4 regions of the Aeribacillus sp. FSL M8-0235 genome follow, and region 1 is predicted to be linked to each of the others. Evidence: riboswitches for the same ligand, from Rfam matches in the RefSeq annotation. Region 1 holds a riboswitch; each other region holds the start of a gene.
What was found. A riboswitch is a leader RNA that binds a small molecule or an ion and turns the genes downstream of it on or off. The one in region 1 is predicted to bind thiamine pyrophosphate.
Positions count from the first base shown of each region.

Region 2: another riboswitch for thiamine pyrophosphate. It lies ahead of thiT (energy-coupled thiamine transporter ThiT); the one in region 1 lies ahead of thiC (phosphomethylpyrimidine synthase ThiC).
Region 3: another riboswitch for thiamine pyrophosphate. It lies ahead of tenI (thiazole tautomerase TenI); the one in region 1 lies ahead of thiC (phosphomethylpyrimidine synthase ThiC).
Region 4: another riboswitch for thiamine pyrophosphate. It lies ahead of NSQ71_RS07350 (acetylornithine deacetylase); the one in region 1 lies ahead of thiC (phosphomethylpyrimidine synthase ThiC).

Region 1 is NZ_JBBOBW010000001.1:2,594,236-2,599,138, forward strand. Features, by position in the region: gene floA (flotillin-like protein FloA) at 1-806, opposite strand, end outside; gene NSQ71_RS12610 (NfeD family protein) at 823-2,106, opposite strand; TPP riboswitch at 2,300-2,415, shown strand; gene thiC (phosphomethylpyrimidine synthase ThiC) at 2,552-4,294, shown strand; gene NSQ71_RS12620 (MGDG synthase family glycosyltransferase) at 4,342-4,903, opposite strand, start outside.
Region 2 is NZ_JBBOBW010000001.1:3,253,553-3,258,455, reverse strand. Features, by position in the region: gene NSQ71_RS15970 (carbon-nitrogen hydrolase family protein) at 1-558, shown strand, start outside; gene menC (o-succinylbenzoate synthase) at 822-1,931, shown strand; gene thiT (energy-coupled thiamine transporter ThiT) at 1,973-2,533, opposite strand; TPP riboswitch at 2,602-2,705, opposite strand; gene NSQ71_RS15955 (DUF418 domain-containing protein) at 2,878-4,113, shown strand; gene NSQ71_RS15950 (DUF2179 domain-containing protein) at 4,217-4,762, shown strand; gene NSQ71_RS15945 (DnaJ family domain-containing protein) at 4,784-4,903, shown strand, end outside.
Region 3 is NZ_JBBOBW010000001.1:1,132,886-1,137,788, forward strand. Features, by position in the region: gene mgtE (magnesium transporter) at 1-478, shown strand, start outside; gene NSQ71_RS05620 (monovalent cation:proton antiporter family protein) at 504-2,357, shown strand; TPP riboswitch at 2,412-2,520, shown strand; gene tenI (thiazole tautomerase TenI) at 2,660-3,274, shown strand; gene thiO (glycine oxidase ThiO) at 3,261-4,373, shown strand; gene thiS (sulfur carrier protein ThiS) at 4,381-4,584, shown strand; gene NSQ71_RS05640 (thiazole synthase) at 4,591-4,903, shown strand, end outside.
Region 4 is NZ_JBBOBW010000001.1:1,509,644-1,514,546, forward strand. Features, by position in the region: gene NSQ71_RS07340 (hypothetical protein) at 1-222, shown strand, start outside; gene NSQ71_RS07345 (IS4 family transposase) at 389-1,639, shown strand; TPP riboswitch at 1,842-1,942, shown strand; gene NSQ71_RS07350 (acetylornithine deacetylase) at 2,066-3,331, shown strand; gene tenA (thiaminase II) at 3,364-4,041, shown strand; gene tenA (thiaminase II) at 4,059-4,739, shown strand; gene NSQ71_RS07365 (ECF transporter S component) at 4,755-4,903, shown strand, end outside.

The DNA.
Region 1 (4,903 bases):
ACTTTAGCTCGCATTTCCTGCTCTCTTGCCACCGCCATCGCCCTGCGTTCCTCCGCTTTAGCTTGCGCGATGTTTTTGTCCGCTTCCGCTTGATCTGTCTGCAGGATCGCACCGATGTTTTTGCCGATATCAACGTCCGCGATGTCGATGGATAAAATTTCAAAGGCTGTTCCTGAATCGAGTCCTTTGTTTAAAACTGTTTGCGAAATCATATCAGGGTTTTCCAGCACTTTTTTATGATCATCAGAAGAACCAATAGTGCTGACAATTCCTTCACCTACACGTGCGATAATCGTTTCTTCCCCGGCACCGCCAACAAGCCGGTCGATATTGGCTCGCACCGTGATGCGGGCTTTTGCTTTCACTTCAATTCCGTCCATGGCAACCCCTGCAATAAACGGGGTTTCGATTACTTTCGGATTTACGCTCATTTGAACGGCCTCAAGCACGTCTCTTCCCGCTAAATCAATCGCAGCACAACGTTCAAAGCTCAATTCAATATTAGCTCTTTCAGCTGCAATTAATGCGTTGACAACTCGATCAACATTCCCTCCTGCCAAATAATGGCTTTCCAATTGATTCGTTGTGACATCAAGGCCTGCTTTATGCGCTTTAATTAACGGATTGATCACTCGACTTGGAATGACTCTACGCAGCCTCATTCCAATAAGAGTCAAAATACTGATGCGAACGCCAGCTGCCAGAGCGGAAATCCAGAGCATAATCGGCACAAAAGAGAACAAGATGCCAAGCAAAATAAGACCTAATACGATAAGACCTAGTAAAAGAAAAAATGATACATCCATGTGATATACCTACCTCCTATTCATTTTCATTAATAGCTCTTACAACAATTCGTGAGCCTTCTACTTTAACAATTTTCACTTTTTTTCCTTTCTCAATATACGTTCCTTCTGTCACAACATCCAATCTTTCCTCTCCATCGGTCATTACTGTTCCTGCCGGTCGTAAAGCAGTCACAGTTACACCCGTTTTCCCAATTAAATCTGTACGATTTTGATTGGATACATAACCTTTCTCCGTGCTGATTGAATCATTTAAAATAATTTTTTTAAACCATTTCATACGCTTACCAATCACCTTTGACATGATGAATATTGTGAATATCGAAATGGAACCGGCAATAAAAAGAGAAACCGCCATATGTCCTATATGATCAGCTGCTAAAAATAAACTTAAAAGGACTGAAAGAAAACCGATTGCTCCAATAATTCCTCCTGGAACAAACAACTCTGCAATTATAAGCAGAACCCCAAGCACGAACAAAACAACCGTTTCCAATCCCGCAAGCCCTGCAATAAAATGACCGAAGAAAAACAAAAACAGCGCCAATAGTCCAATAAAACCAGGAATGCCAAACCCAGGAGTGTACAATTCTAACACAAACCCTAAACCGCTAATCGTTAATAATATCGGAATGGTATACATGTTTGTTACAAAACGGGCTATTTTTTCAGCAAACGTCTCCTCAGTCTCTTGGATTTTTGCACCTTCCATTCCGATCGATTTCAAAAGCTCTGCCCGGCTTTTGGCGATGCCTTCACCATACCCGACTTCCATCGCTTGTTTTGCTGTTAATGTTAGTAATTCTCCTTTTTCTGCACCATATTCGGGCATATCCAAGCTGCTGTCTACCATCGCCTCAGCGAACATAGGGTCTCTGCCATGAACCTCAGCAGCATTTCTCATCTCTGCTTTCCAAAACGATTGCACTTTTACTTCTGCAGCATTGCCATTGGAGTCAATGACAGCCGCTGACCCAATGGTACCGCCAGGATGGTAATATATTTGATCAGCCCTTAATGCTATATAAGCCCCTGCGGAAATCGCATGTTTATTTACATAAGTGATTGTTTTGATATCTGTATCCATAATCATTTTACCTATTTCTATCGCTGCCTCTAAAGCACCGCCAGGAGTGTTCAATTCAAAAACAATGACATCCGCTTTTTCTTTTTCCGCCTCCTGAATGGATCGTTTAATAAAATGCACCAACCCTTTTTCAATTGTATTTTCAATCGGAATAAAATAAACAGTTTTTCCTTCAGCTGATTTGGCATCAAAAGACGCACAAATAATCGACAAGATGAGCAGCAGAGCGCAAATAGCGAAAAACTTATTGTTTGATTTCAGGCCTCTCCCCCCTTATTTTTTGCCTAATATTATTACGGACAATTGTGCAGAAAGTTTCAAAAATCAACTATTCTGCAAACAAACATGAAACGAAAAAATATTTTCATTATTTTTCATATTATGTTACTATTAAAAAAAATATATAACCATCTACTAGGGGTGTCCAATTAGCTGGACTGAGAGAAGAACGCGCCTGAAGTTCTTCAACCCTTTGAACCTGATCTGGATGATGCCAGCGTAGGGAAGTAGGTAGCGGGAGTATTTTGTATTGCCTTCTTTTTCTATATTGAATTGATCGGGTTCGTGTTAAAGCGAACCCGTTTTTATTTTTCACATCCCATCTCCCCTCCTATTTTTCTATGCACATCTTCAGATAAAAAAATGGAGGAGGAGAAAAATGAAACATTATTTCGAAAACATGCAGTTTCCAGCAAGCAAAAAAATTTATGTGACTGGGTCGAGACCCGATATTCGGGTTCCGATGAGGGAAATTCAATTAACTCCCACGAAAACGGAAGCGGGAACGTTTGAAAATGAACCTGTAAAGGTTTATGACACGAGCGGTCCCTATACAGATCCTGATTTTCAGGCAGATATTCATAAAGGTTTGCCGGCTGTGCGCAAACAGTGGATTTTAGACCGTCATGATGTTGTAGAATATGACGGGCGCCAGGTAAAGCCTGAAGATAATGGATTTCGCAATTGGGAAGATCACAATATTGCCACACCTTTTCATCGAAAGCCTTTCAAAGCAAAAAAAGGTGCTGTCGTTACACAAATGCACTATGCAAAAAAGGGGATCATCACCCCAGAGATGGAGTTTGTGGCGATTCGTGAAAACATGGATCCTGAATTCGTTCGTCAAGAAGTCGCTACCGGCAGGGCCATTATTCCGTCCAACATTAATCACCCGGAAAGTGAACCGATGATCATCGGCCGGAACTTTCATGTAAAAATTAATGCCAACATTGGCAATTCAGCTGTAACATCGTCAATTGAAGAAGAAGTTGAGAAGATGCTTTGGGCCATTCGCTGGGGCGCTGACACAATTATGGACCTGTCAACAGGAAAAAATATTCATGCAACAAGAGAATTTATCATCCGCAACTCGCCCGTGCCGGTTGGAACCGTCCCGATTTACCAAGCGCTCGAAAAAGTAAATGGCGTTGCTGAAGAGTTAACATGGGAAATTTACCGTGATACATTAATTGAGCAAGCAGAACAAGGGGTCGATTATTTTACTATACATGCCGGCGTGCTGCTTCATTATATCCCTTTGACCGTCAAAAGGACGACCGGAATCGTATCCCGCGGCGGTTCGATCATGGCCCAGTGGTGTATGGCGCATCATCAAGAAAACTTTTTATACACTCATTTTGAAGAGATTTGCGAAATTTTAAAAACATATGATATTGCTGTTTCATTAGGTGACGGCTTGCGTCCCGGATCTATTCGAGATGCCAATGATGAAGCGCAATTTGCCGAATTGAAAACGCTCGGTGAATTGACGGAAATCGCCTGGAAACATGATGTTCAAGTCATGATCGAAGGCCCTGGGCACATTCCGATGCATAAAATTAAAGAAAATGTTGATTTAGAAAATGAAATTTGCAAGGGGGCTCCTTTTTATACCCTTGGTCCATTAACAACCGATATTGCTCCCGGCTATGATCATATTACGTCAGCCATTGGAGCAGCCATGATCGGCTGGTACGGAACGGCCATGCTATGTTATGTAACTCCGAAAGAGCATTTAGGCCTTCCCAATAAAGAGGATGTGCGCCAAGGTGTTGTTGCTTACAAAATTGCAGCCCACGCCGCAGATTTGGCAAAAGGGCATCCAGGCGCCCAAATAAGGGATGATGCTTTATCAAAAGCCCGTTTTGAATTTCGCTGGAACGACCAATTTAATCTTTCTCTCGATCCTGAACGGGCACGCGAATATCATGACGAAACTTTGCCGGCAGAAGGAGCGAAAATTGCCCATTTTTGTTCTATGTGCGGTCCAAAATTTTGCTCGATGAAAATTTCCCACAATTTAAGAAAAATGGCCGGTTCAAGTGATTCTGATTTCGTTCAGGAAGGTTTGAGGCAAAAAGCAAAAGAATTTATAGAGGGCGGATCATCCCTTTATCGATAAATAATTTTCAAACTAATGCTCCTGGAAGCTTTAATGGCTTCCAGGAGCTATTCATTCATTAAACGTTTGATCAATCCCGCTGGTTCAATCGGAATTAAACTTTTATGATATTCATCCACTTTCGTTAAAAATTTTGATAGCTGTTTAGATTGCAGCGCTCGAATAATGGAGGCCGAAATATTTGTTTCCTCTTGCCAATTTCGAAAATCAAACACCATCCCGAATTTTTTTAATTTCTCCAAATTTATTTCTTCCTGTCCTGGAAGAGTGTGGTACACAAAAATAGGGATTTTTTTGTATAAACATTCGCTAATTGTCACACCCCCGGGCTTTGTCATGATAAAATCGACGCGATTGTACAGATCGTTCATTTGTTCTCTTGAAGAGATGTAAGGTAAAGGAGTAATTCGTGGATGGTTTTGTTTTATTAATCGATCATAAAGCTTTCTGTTTTTTCCGCATAAGACCATATAATGGATATCATCATCGCGGCTGATTTTTTCCGTTATTTTCTCTATTGAACCGACGCCTGAGCTTCCTCCCGAAATTAATCCTTGATAAAAACGCATGCTATGTACATGTTCATCTTTCCTTTTTGTAATATTGGGG
Region 2 (4,903 bases), 660 kb from region 1:
TTAGGAAAACACCGCAAATTAAAACCGACTGCAGCAGAACGGATTGTTTGGGGGGAAGGGGATGGAAGCACATTACCAGTGTTTGACACCCCTTATGGAAGAATAGGGGCGCTAATCTGCTGGGAAAATTATATGCCGTTAGCAAGGGCTGCGATGTACGCACAAGGAATTCAAATTTATATTGCCCCAACGGCTGATGCAAGGGAAACTTGGCAGTCAACAATCCGCCACATTGCTTTGGAGGGGAGATGCTTTGTTTTGTCTGCCAATCAATATGTGACAAAAGATATGTATCCGAAAGATTTGGCTTGTTATGATGAACTTGCTTCTTCACCTGAAGTAATGAGCAGAGGAGGTAGCGCGATTGTTGGACCGTTGGGCGAATATGTGACAGAGCCCGTATTTGGCAAGGAAGACATCATCATTGCAGAACTGGATATGAAACAAATCGCCTATAGCCAGTTTGATTTTGATCCTGTTGGGCATTATGCAAGACCTGATGTTTTTAAATTGCTAGTCAACAAAGAGAAGAAGACAACTATTGAGTGGAAAAATTAATCTCATGATGAGACTCGTTTCTACGATTATCTCATTATTTATTTGAGATTTTACAGTTCAATAAACAATAAGGGAAATAAAGAAATCCCTTGCTCCTTTACATTAAGAAAGCGTTTATTTTATAATTAGTGTAAAACAAACGTTCGAGTGGATTCGCTATTTTAAGAAATATTTTCCGGGAAATATCGAGCCCTCTGGCGAATGGGAATGATTTTGTCGAACTTAGCTGAGAGCTTGTTTAAAAAAGGAGATGCTCTTAATTGATAAAAATTAAGAAAATTGTTTTGCATATATTACAGATGCGTTTGAAAGCCCCATTTTCTACTAGCTATGGAGACATTCACGATCGCGAATTGTTGATCGTAGAAGTAAAGGATGATGATGGTGCAGCCGGTTTTGGAGAAGGGGTTGCTTTTTCCATTCCATGGTATACAGAAGAAACCGTGAAAACAACTGTGCACATGATCGAAGATTTCCTCATTCCGATTTTATCAAAGACGTCGTTTCATCATCCTCGTGAGTTGGCTGAATCGTTTCGTTTTATTCGCAGAAATTATATGGCAAAAGCGGCTTTGGAAGGTGCCGTGTGGGATCTATATGCAAAACAGCAAAATATACCTCTTTCACAAGCTCTCGGGGGAATGAAAAAAGAAGTTGAAGCTGGGGTGAGCATCGGTATTCAGCCAACAATAAAAGATTTAATCAGTCTTATTGAACAATATCAGGAGGAAGGATACAAGAGAGTAAAAATAAAGATTAAACCAGGTTGGGATATTGAAGTAGTTAAGGAAATACGGAAGCATTTTCCGAACTTGGATTTAATGGCTGATGCGAACAGTGCCTATACATTAAAAGATATAAATCATCTAAAACAATTGGATGAGTTTCAATTAATGATGATTGAGCAGCCTCTTGCGCACGATGATATTGTGGATCATAGCAAACTTCAAAAAGAATTGGACACACCGATCTGTTTAGATGAAAGTATTTGTTCCTTCGAAGATGCTCGAAAGGCTGTTGAACTTCGAAGCTGCAAAATTATGAATATAAAAATCGGCCGTGTTGGCGGTTTGACAGAAGCAAAAAAAATCCATGATTTTTGCAAAGAGCAAAATGTTCCAGTTTGGTGCGGAGGGATGCTTGAATCAGGGATTGGACGGGCCCATAATATAGCCTTAGCGACACTTGAACAATTCACACTGCCAGGAGATATATCCAGTTCATCTAAGTATTGGGAAGAAGATATTATTGAACCGGAAATATCGGTTTATAATGGAAAAATTGCCTTGCCTGATAACCCGGGGATCGGTTTTCATGTAAGCCGTGAAAAATTAAAAAAATACACTGTTGAAACGAAAGTATTTACCCTATAAACAAAATCATCCTCTGCATGTTTTGCAGAGGACTATTTTATTTATTTTACAACCAATCTTGGCGCCGCCATAATGAGAATAACAGTAACGACAGCGCATAATACAAACGCTCCTATCATCGTAATGCCGTTTACGATCAAAGAATAAACGACCGCTGACATTCCTTCTGGTGCATATTCTCCGAAGAAAAAGACACCGCTGATAAAATGCCAAAAATAACGTGCAAAAGCTCCGATGAAGACGCCAAAGATGATGAAAACAAGAGCAGAGCTTTTCTTTCCATCTTTCAGCTTATTTTGGATAGTTTTGCAGAAAAGACCGGCTAAACCGATAAAGGAAAAAGCTAGAAAATAGTCGATGAAGCCTTGAACAGGCATCAGGATGTATGCATCACCTAATACAATTTGCAATAATCCCCATAAAAAGCCGGAAATGAAGCCAATCTTTGCACCGGATCGAAACGATAATATGAGTACAGGCACCATGGCAATGGATATAGAAATGGCTGATGATAATTGAATGGAAGGGAGAAGATCAAGTATAACTGCCAATGCTGCAAAGATTGCTGCTTCTATTAATAGTAATAAGCGATTTTTTTCCAAAAATAAAACCCCCTGTATATTATTTGCTATCAACAAATATCCATAAGGGGGAAAAGGCTGTATCATGGATCAGTATACTTCCACATCCCTACGCTAGCATTAACTAACAGGTTCAAAGGGTCTGGACGAAATATCCGTCCACTCTCAGCATATAGCTCCCCTTGTGGATCTGCTGATATTCGAATCTTATGTCTATCATAATAGACTATAAGAAAATTGTCATTCTTTTTTCGCTATATTCAAATAAATTTAAACATGATAAAGCTGAAATGCAGCCTTTGGACAAAAAGTAATGAAAAAAGGGCGTTAACAATAAGAACTTTTTTCAGAATGGGGGTTTTGGTTTGAATCTTAAACGTGAGCGTTATGAAGTAGTGGATGTGGTGCGGGGGGCTGCGATATTTGGCATTTTACTTGTGAATATGGCGCATTTCAGCTATCCAGATGTATATTTATACCAAATAGGCAGCGAAAATTTTTTTACTGAAACATGGAGAACATGGGATTTTCTAACGAAAAATATTTTGGAAATATTTGTACAAATGAAGTTTATTACAATGTTCTCATTATTGTTCGGATTTGGAATCATCATCATGGAGGAACGGGCTTTAGGAAACGGCAGGAACTTTGTTTCTATATATATACGCAGACTGGTGGTGCTTTTTGTATTTGGACTAATTCATTCATTTTTCATTTGGGATGGAGACATTTTAATGGATTATGCTGTGCTGGGGTTTCTTCTCCTTTTTTTCCGGAAGTGTTCCTGGAAAACCCTTTTGGTATGGACTGTATGTTTATTTAGTTTATATTTGCTCCTTATTGGTTTGATGACGGCTGTATCCAATGGTGAGGATGCTTTTGTCCAAAAAAGAGAGCAGGCTGCCTTACTGGAAGAGGAGGCAAGAAACGCAATCCATTCATATCAAAACGGAAGTTTTACTGATATTTTCCATCAGCGTATTCATGATCGGCTTTTTTACATGTCTATGTCTGGCATGTGGCCTTTTCAACCGCTTGTCTATATAATAAACATGCTCCCATATATCAGCATGTTTTTAGTTGGCATGATATTTGCGAAACAAAAGCTTTTTCAAGAACCGGAGAAGCATCGAAGGTTATTAACAGCCATCTGGTTTTTCGGGCTTATCATTGGGCTTCCGTTAAATATTTTTGCGGTCACCGCTAAAAATAGTTTTTACATGGTGTTCGGTGCACCATTTCTCATGTTGTTTTATGTGATCTCTCTCATATTTTTATATTTTCACCCAATCTGCCGGCAAATTGTTAAGAAGATAGCGCCTGTTGGACGCATGTCATTGACAAATTACATCATGCAATCTGTTATTTGTACATATCTTTTTTATCATTACGGATTGGGATTGTACGGTAAAGTATACCCCTTCGCCGGTTTTTGGCTTGCACTCGCAATTTTTGCCGTGCAGCTTATCATCAGCCATATTTGGTTTAAATATTTTCAATTAGGGCCGTTGGAGTGGGTATGGAGAACAGCGATGTATTTCAAGCGCCAGCCTATTCGCATGAAAAAGGAAGTTTCGAAGCATAATAACAGATCAAGATGAATTGTAAAAATGTAGTTTCAAATCTCAGATTTTGAGTTTATGATAGCTCTTTCTTTTTGAAAATAATTTATAGTATGATGGAACAAAGGAGTGTCTAGGCAACATGTTTCTACAAGCAATTTTTATTTTTTTGCTGCAATTATTGTATGTACCAGTATTGACGATCCGAACTATTTTGTTAGTGAAAAATCAAACAAAGGCTGCTGCTGGTATAGGTTTGCTAGAAGCAGCGATTTATATTGTCGCTTTAGGAATAGTTTTTCAAGATTTATCTAATATTTACAATATTAGTGCATATATTGTCGGTTTTGGTGCAGGGCTGTTGTTGGGCGGTGAACTGGAGAAAAAGCTGGCTTTTGGATATGTAACATACAATGTGAATTTAATGGATAAAAATTCCGAATTAGTAAAAAAATTGAGGGAGGCTGGTTTTGGGGTTACGGTCTTTCAAGGAGAAGGAATGAATTCGATCAGGTATCGTTTGGAAGTTGTTGCTCAACGCTCTCGGGAGGAAGAATTTTTAAACCTTGTCAATGAAATAGAACCAAAAGCGTTTTTAAGCTCGTATGAAATTCGTTCTTTTAAAGGCGGATATTTAACAAAAGCGATGAAAAAGCGGGTAAAGCGTTTAGAAAAAGGACGAACATAACGGTCGAAGGGAGGGTGAAGCGTGGATATATTTGCAAAAATTGCTGAGGATCGGATCAAAAAGGCATATGAAGAGGGAGAGTTTAAAGAACTTCCCGGGATGGGGAAGCCTCTCCCGCATGACGATTTGTCTGATATTCCG
Region 3 (4,903 bases), 1.5 Mb from region 1:
TTTAGGAATGTTCACCGCCGGCCTAATCGGCCAGTTTGAAGAAACGTTGAACAAAGTGGCAACTTTAGCGCTCTTTATACCATTAATTGCAGGGATGGCTGGAAATACAGGAACACAAGCTCTCGCTGTTGCCGTAAGAAGAATTGCAACAGGCGAAGGCACTTCCGAACGCGTGTGGAAAATTATTCTCAAAGAAGCTGGAACCGGCTTGATTACCGGAACAGTATGCGGAATTGTTGTTGCACTGACAATTTTTATTTGGAAGCAGAAATTTTTCTTAGGACTGCTAGTGGGTCTTTCCATATTGTCAACGCTGACTGTTGCGACAATTGCCGGGGCGTTTGTTCCTCTTGTCATGCACAGGCTTCGTATTGACCCGGCTGTGGCCTCCGGTCCATTTATTACAACGATTAATGATATGATCAGCATTTTGATTTATTTTGGCATGGCGACACTATTTATGAACTATTTGCTCTAACAAAATTAGCTAAAGGAGGCGTAATATGGAATCACATGCAGTAACCTCTCTTGTCATCGTGTTGGTAGGCGCTTTTTTAACCCCGATTTTGCTGCATCGGTTCAAACTGGCATTCATTCCTGTCGTCGTTGCGGAAATTATTGTCGGATTAATCATCGGGAAAACGGGATTTAATTTAGTGCAAGAAGATGTATGGCTGTCAACTCTCTCAACGCTGGGATTTATATTTCTCATGTTTTTAAGCGGGCTTGAGATTGATTTCACCATTTTCTCCAAAGAGAAGAAAAAAGAAGAAAAGCTGCCCAACGGAAAAAAAGCTCCTCATACTTTTTTGGTTGCGTCAATTGTTTTTCTTGGCATTTTCGTTGTTTCATTACTTTTATCGTATTTGTTAATGTGGATGGGATTTATCCGCAATGCCTTTTTCATGACGTTAGTGATTTCAACGATTTCTTTAGGAGTAGTAGTGCCGACGCTGAAAGACGAGCAAATTATGAAAACAACCATCGGCCAAATTATTTTGCTGGTGGCTGTCATAGCCGACCTTGTCACCATGATTTTGCTGGCGGTTTTTGTCTCCTTAAACAGCGAAGGAGAAAGCAATACGTGGCTTCTGCTTCTTTTGTTTGCAGCAGGCGTACTGCTTTACTTCATTGGCAAAAGGTTTAAAAGTCGATCCTTTATTAAATCGATGTCAAAAGGAACGGTTCAAATTGGAACAAGGGCGGTTTTTACGTTAATTCTCGCACTTGTAGGTTTATCGGAAACGCTTGGGGCAGAAAATATTTTAGGCGCCTTCCTTGCGGGAGTTTTAGTCTCGCTTTTATCGCCTAATTCAGACTTGGTGCAAAAGCTAGATTCGTTTGGCTACGGTTTTTTAATCCCGATCTTTTTTGTCATGATAGGGGTGGAATTGGATTTATGGGAATTGATCAAAGATCCGAACCTTCTTTTGTTAATTCCTTTGTTATTTCTCGCCCTCTTGATCTCAAAGTTTATTCCCGTTTTTGTGCTGAGAAAATGGTATGATACGAATACAACGATTGCGGCGGCGTTCTTGTTGACTGCTACTTTATCATTAGTTATTGCGGCAGCTGAAATTGGACAGCGAATCGAACTGATTGATAAGCAAATGGCTGACGCACTAATAGTAGTTGCCGTGTTAACAAGCATTATCACGCCGATAGGATTTAAAAAATTATTCCCTAAAAAAATGGCGGTGCAGCCTAAAAAGAAAATTGCTTTTATTGGTGCAAATCAAATGACCCTTCCAGTCACAAGGGAATTGGACAAAAATTTGTATGAAGCAACCGTATATCATACACAGCAAGACAAAATTGAAAACGGGACTGCTCAATCGGTATTTAAAATAGAAGAATTGAAAGACTATTCGATAGAATCATTGAATGAACACCACATAATGGAAGCTGATATAGTAATAGTGGCTACTGGGGATGAAGAAAGAAATGCGGAAATTGCGACATATGCAAAAGAATGCGGCGTAGAACAGGTCATCGCCTCCATTTCTTCCCCGGAGTTGGATCAAGCATTAAAAGAAAAGGGGATCAGCGTATTTTCCGTCATGCTGTCAACAAAAACGCTGCTCAGGGCTTTGATCGAATCGCCTGGCGTTATGCGGATCTTAACAAACCAAGACAACTCTCTTTATCAAATTAATATGAATAACCGAAAATATGATGGAATGAAGCTTCGATACTTTCCGTTTACAGGAGATTGTATCTTTGTCCGGATTTTTCGAGGTGAAGATTCCATTGTGCCTCACGGCGATACCGAATTGAAAAAAGGGGACCGCTTGATTGTAACGGGTTCCCGCAAATATGTAAATGAGTTAAAAGATGAGCTGGAATTTAGCAAATAATATTTGCAAACAAAACAAATTGTGATAGCATGAAATTAGTATGAAAATTTAATAAGCATCCACTAGGGGAGCCTTTGAAAAGGCTGAGATTAAAGTGTTGACTTTAAGACCCTTTGAACCTGATCTGGATGATGCCAGCGTAGGGAAGTGGGAATTTGAAACATATGTCTGATATTCCATTACCACTTTCCAGCAAGGAAGGTGGTTTTTTATTGTTTCCAGTCTCACCCTTGGACAGCTGCTTTCCAGTTTTGAACCTTGAAAGACGAGTGTGAGCGTCTTTCTCATGAAAGGAATGTACAATGTTGGAACTTCATGCCGTAACAGACGGAACAAAACCGGTCAACGAGCTAATACGCATAATTTTGTCCATATCAGAACATGTTGATTACGTTCATATACGAGAAAAAAATAAAAGACCATGTGAGATCATTCATCTCGTAGAACAGCTTTTGGCAAAAGGGATAAGGAGAGAACAGCTTGTTATCAACGATCGGCTCGATGTTGCGCTCCTAACAGGCGTTCAAAATGTTCATCTTCCGGGAACCGGCCTGCCGATAAAAAAAGTGAAAAGCGCTTTTCCACAAATAAAAGCCGGTGTCAGCGTCCATTCATTAGATGAAGCGGTAAAAGCAGAAAAAGACGGAGCAGACTATTGTTTTTTCGGAAACGTTTTTGAAACGAACAGTAAAAAAGGACTTCCGGCAAAGGGAACAGATTTGCTTGGGAAAATCGTTGGACACGTCAATATTCCTATTATCGCCATCGGTGGGATCACGCCTGATAATATGCAAAAGGTTTTAGAAAAAAAAGCAAGCGGTATTGCCGTTATGTCCTATATCTTTTCTTCGAAAGATCCAGGGAGCGCTGCCAAACTTTTCAGGAAAGGGGAAGCTTTTTCAAATGAACGTTTTTGATGTTGGAATCATCGGGGGAGGGGTCATCGGCCAAGGGATCGCCTATGAGCTATCAAAAGCTGGGCTGAAGACCGCCGTGTTTGAAAGCGGCGAAATCGGAGGTAAAGCGACATCCGCTGCAGCAGGAATGCTGGGTGCCCATTCTGAAAATGAAAAAAGAGACATATTTTTTGAGCTATGCTTAGAGAGCCGAAATTTATATCCGAGCCTTGCAAAAGAATTATTGGAGCAATCTGGTGTGGATATTGAGCTTGTGCAGGAAGGCATGTATCGGCTTGCATTTACTGAGGAAGAAGGCCGCTCCCTGCAATCGCTTGCAGATGAGGATGAACTAGAATGGCATTCAAGGGAAAACGTACTGGCAAATGAGCCACATGTTTCTGAAGACATTGCGGGAGCTCTTTGGCTTAAGCATGACGGCCAAGTGAAAGGTTCATCTGTTTGCCACGCATATGCGAAAGGCGCTAGAAAATATGGTGCATCTATTTTTGAACAATGTCCTGTTTTCGACGTGATTAAAGAGGGAAAAGCATACAAGCTTGTCACTTCCCAAGGAGTTTTTATATGTGGAAAAGTCGTCGTTTCAAGCGGAGTTTGGAGTGGCTTTTTCTTTGAAAAGCTGGGGCTGAGAAATCCAATGAAGCCCGTTAAAGGAGAATGCTTAGCCATAAAACCGAAAAAACTGGTGATCAACAAAACAGTGTTTTACGAGCACTGTTATATCGTACCGAAAAAAGACGGCACCGTTATTATTGGAGCAACTTCTTATGAAAACGACTGGGATACGCATCCGACAGTCAAAGGAGTATCCGAATTAATGATAAAGGTTCAGAAAATTATGCCAGAAATCGGGTCTGAACCGGTCGTTAGTGCTTGGTCGTCGCTCAGGCCGCAAACAGCTGACGGCTGGCCGTATTTTGCCGAGCACCCGGAGCATGAGGGAATCTTTTTTGCGACCGGCCATTATCGAAACGGCATTCTTCTAGCGCCGATTACAAGCTTGATCGTAAAAGACATGATTTTGAAAACGAATCAATATGAGCGTTATGTTCATAGCTTTTCTTTAAACAGATTGCTTTCTGATGCGAAAGGGAGGTGATTAAACAGTGAAACTTCGCATTAACGGCCAGCAGATGGAAGTGGAGAATAGTGTTCGGAACATAGAAGATTTGCTGAACTTTTTTCAATTGCAGGAAAGAATTGTTGTCGTTGAACGAAATGGTGAAATTGTTTCAAAAGAACAATACAGTATCCAGACATTAAATGATGGTGATCAAATTGAAATTGTCCATTTTGTTGGAGGGGGATGATGATTCATGTTAAAAATAGGTGATAAAACATTTCAGTCGAGATTAATGTTAGGAACTGGAAAATATCCATCTTTTGAGATACAAAAAGAAGCGGTGGAAGCCTCAGGTGCTGAAATTTTGACATTTGCCGTCAGAAGAATGAATATTTACGAGCCTTCACAGCCAAATTTTTTGGAGATGTTGGATTTATCGAAATATACGCTTCTGCCGAACACGGCCGGGGCAAAAACTGCTGAGGAAGCAGTCAGAATCGCCAAGCTTGCGAAGGCATCAGGATTATGTGATATGATTAAGGTGGAAGTAATTGGAGATGATAAAA
Region 4 (4,903 bases), 1.1 Mb from region 1:
AAAAGAGATCCTGAGATCGAGCGGATTGTCCTGCTGCTTGATGCGGATTTTATATTAAATCATTCGTTAGTGGAAATTAATCGAAGGTTTCAGGAAATTAGCGGCAGTTTTTCTGAACAATCCATCGAGCATTTGAAAAAGGCTAATTATATTGATCAACATTTGCAATTTACTCGAATTGGTTATCGTGAATTATTAAAGACAGCAAAAAGGATCAATTAACCGTTGGCTTGTATTTTTCTATATTTTATCAGTAGCATTGCATTAAGTTAATTTTAATTTGTCAAGCCCAATTTTATGTTAAATTTCATCTTTTTGGATATAAAAAAACTCCTTATAATTAGGATTGGCAGTCCTATCCAAATCCTAAGAATAAGGAGAAACCATTATGGATAAGAATACCACAGAATCCACAATAAATGAACTATTTAAAGAGATCGATCCAATAACTTTTTCAAAACTAATTAATGTGATTGACGTTGACAAATACATTAAAAAATTAACAGCGTATAAGTTTTTACAACTTTGTATCATCGCTCAGATAAATGAATTGGAAAGCTTAACAAAATTGGCCAAACATTTGAAAGACAAGGAAGAGTTGCAGACATATCTGGAATTTGATGCAATTAGTACTTCGCAACTTTCTCGCAAATTAGGCCAATTATCCCCTCAACTGTTTGAAAAAGTATTTAAATATCTGGTCTTAAAGATCCAAGGGCAAATGAAAAATGCCCCGATCATCCGAAACATTGGTCGTCTTCTGGTCATTGATTCTACCACGATGAGCATGAGTTTGAGCCAATATCCATGGGCAACTTTTCGTAAGACAAAGGCTGGTGTTCGACTCCATTTAAAGGTTGTTGTAACGAAGGATATCACTGTTCCGGATCAAGGGATTATCTTACCCGCGAAACATGCCGATCGCACACAGATGGACGAACTCATTGAAATCGATCCAAATGCGATTTACTTGTTTGATCGAGGGTATGTCGATTACAAACAGTTCGACCGCTTATGCCGAGAAGGGGTGCGATTCATTACCCGGCTTAAAAAGAACGCAGAGATTGAAGTTTTATCGGAACGGATTCCCAATCCAGAACGTTTGATTTATAGGGATCAGATTGTCATTTTAGGAAATGACCGTAATCATACCAAAATGACTCATCCTCTCCGATTGATCGAAACGGTCGACAGCGAAGGGAATCCCGTGATCATCATAACCAATTGCTTTGATCTTTCTGCGGAAGAGATTGCAGATTTATACCGATATCGCTGGAAGATAGAGACCTTCTTTAAATGGATGAAACAGCACCTTAAGATAAAAAGATTTTATGGAAAAAGTCAAAATGCCGTTTACAATCAAATTTGGATCGCCCTAATCACCTATTGCTTACAGGCCATGCTCCAATTAAAAGTGAATCACGATGGTCCTTTATTAGAGATCAAGCGAACTTTACAGAATCTGCTTTTTAAAGGTTTTGACTGTTTTGTTCGCTCCCTTTTTAAAAAGCCAATTCGAACGTCCAACGGTCGGAAAAAATACGATTGGGAAAAAGATTTTGAAACCATCGTGTACCAATTTGAAGAAGGGGAGGTGGAACACCTAGACGATTTAGTTTATGATCCAATGTTTCTGTAATATATTGCCAAATTGTGGAAGTGGACTGCCGATTAAGACGTCATTGTCCTTTTAAGCTTGCTTAGAAAGATTGTATGTCTGAATATTCAGTTACATGAAATAACTGGAATTTTTATTGAGCTTGACAAACATTAAATTTTTTTATGCAACGCTACTGATATTTTATGATTTAATGAAATTAAATGAAAATTTCATAATATTAACATACCACTAGGGGAGCCGAAAGGCTGAGAAAGGCGTGTGCCTTGACCCTTTGAACCTGATCTAGATCATACTAGCGTAGGGAAGTGGTGCAGTAATATCGAAACCTGTCTATGGGTTTTGTATATACTTGCCCGTTCCCTTATATTGGGAACGGGCTTTTTGCATTACATGGCCGGTTGGCAAACCATTTTTCAAAACAAATGTTAAGAAAGGGGAGACAACGTGTTACAAACGCTATTTCAGCAAATTGATGAAAGGGAAGAAGAACTTCTGAATCTTCTAAAAACACTCGTATCGTTTGAAACGCCGAGCCCTCCGGCAAGAAATGCAAAAGAGGCTCAAAAGTATGTCGCCTCATATTTGGAAGACATCGGCTTTTCCATTGATCAATGGGATTTATATGAACAAGATCCAGTCGTAGTAGGAACGAAAAAAGGAAAAGATCCAGAAAATTACCACAGTTTAATTATTAACGGGCATATTGATGTCGCTTCAATCGAAGAGGGAGAAGAATGGCTAACGCCTCCTTTTGAGGCAACGGTTAAAGGGGATTACATATACGGACGCGGTGTAGCGGATATGAAAGGGGGAATGGCTGCCAGTCTGTTTGCAATAAAGCTGCTGCAAGAAAACGGCATTGAGCCGGGAGGGGATATCATTTTTCAGTCCGTCGTCGGAGAAGAAGTAGGCGAAGCAGGAACAAAATCGTGCTGCGACCGGGGATATCGAGCTGATTTTGCCATCGTTGTCGATTCAAGCAACTGTGAAATACAAGGGCAAGGCGGGGTGATCACGGGCTGGATTACGATTGAAAGCCCCGAGACATTTCACGATGGCACGAGAAGACAAATGATTCATGCCGGCGGGAAGCTTTTTGGGGCAAGCGCGATTGAAAAAATGATGAAAATTATTGAAGGACTGCGAGAGCTTGAACAGCATTGGGCAGTGATGAAAACGAGCAAAGGCTTTCCGCCTGGTTCTGCCACAATTAATCCTGCAGTGATTGAAGGTGGAAGGCACGCCGCTTTTGTGGCCGATAAATGTTCCCTTTGGATTACCGTTCACTATTACCCGGAAGAGCATTATGTAGAGGTGATCCGGGAAATTGAAGAACATATCCATCATGTTGCAATGGCTGATCCATGGCTTCGGAAATATCCTCCGAAATTTAAATGGGGCGGCACATCGATGATTGAAGATCGAGGAGAAATTTTCCCAGCTTTTTCATATGACGAACATTCACTCGGAGTGAAAACATTACAAAAAGCACATAAACTGGCATTTAATGAGGAAGCAAAGCTGACGATGTCCCCTACTGTGACAGACGGCGGCTGGCTGAGTGAAGCGGGAATTCCCGTCGTTTTATATGGACCGGGCACGCTTGAAGATGCACACTCGGTGAATGAAAAGCTGTCCATCCCCCAATTAAAAACATTTACAAAATCGCTGATCGCGTTTTTATTTGATTGGTATCAGAAAAAACGATGACAATTACAAAAGCTGCGAAAGGGGTAATTCAAATGTTTACAGACCGATTGTATAAAACTGCAAAACCGATTTGGGAAGCGAGTTACCATCATCCGTTTGTTCAAGGAATCGGCAATGGGACGCTGGATATCGACAAATTTCGCTTTTTTATGGAGCAGGATTATCTTTATTTAATCGAATACTGCCGCCTGTTTGCCCTTGGAAGCTTAAAGGCTCACAATCTTCAAACAATGACAGTTTTTGCTGATCTTCTACATTCGACGTTAAAAGTGGAAATGGATTTGCATCGTCAATACGCTGAAAGAATAGGAATAGAGAAGGAAAAATTAGAACAAGTTCAGCCTGCTGCTACAACCGTTGCATATACGAGCTATATGTTAAATGTGTCGCAGCGAGGATCATTGGCAGAACTGGTTGCCGCAGTCCTTCCATGTACATGGAGCTATTATGAAATCGGCACACGCTTACATGAGATTCCTGGTGCCAGTGAACATGAGTTTTACGGCGAGTGGGTAAAAATGTACGCATCAACAGAATTCGGTGAATTGGCAAAATGGCTGAAAGATTTAATGAATGAGCTTGCAGAAGGAAAACGGGAAGAAGAATTGAAATGGCTGGAAGATATTTTTGTCACAACGAGCAAATACGAATATATGTTTTGGGAAATGTCTGAACGAAAAGAAATGTGGCCAATCGAAATCAATTCTTAATATAGGAGAGAATGAACATGAAATTTTCTGAAAAAATTCGAACAAAAGCAGATCCGATATGGCAGGCCAGCTTCGATCATCCATTTGTAAAAGGTATTGCCGATGGGAGTTTGCCGCTTGAATGTTTTCGTTATTACGTTTTGCAAGATTCGTATTATTTAAGCCATTTTGCAAAAGTGCAATCGTATGGAGCGGCAAAAGCAAACGATTTATATACGACATCGCGAATGGCTCAGCATGCACAAGGAACATTTGAAGCGGAATTATCTCTTCATGAAACATTTGCCAAACAGCTGGGAATCACAGAGGAGGAGAAGGCGAATTTTAAGCCGGCCCCAACGGCGTACGCCTATACTTCCCATTTATATCGAGCGGCGATCAACGGTCACTTAGGCGATATTATTGCTGCAATACTTCCGTGCTATTGGCTATATTACGAAATTGGCGAAAAATTAAAAGATGCGAAGCCAAAAGAACCGATTTATCAACAATGGATTGCGGCTTATGGGGGCGATTGGTTTAAGCAGCTTGTCGAAGAACAAATTGACAGGCTGGATGAAATCGCACAACAAACGATAGAAGCCGATCTAAAAAGAATGGAAGAGCATTTTATCATCAGCAGTCAATATGAATTAGCGTTTTGGGAAATGGCTTACCGTTTAGAAAAATGGGAAGTGGAACCAAAAATCAGTCAATAAAGGAGTTTGATCATAATGAAAGGATTAAAACTGACAGACATTCTAGTAACAATTGTTATTTCGATCGTTTTTGGAATTGTTTATAAACTATGGGGACCGCTTTACTATGCGGTCAAGCCGATCGGGCTGCATGTCGACCAGCTCATATACGGTATGTGGTTTAT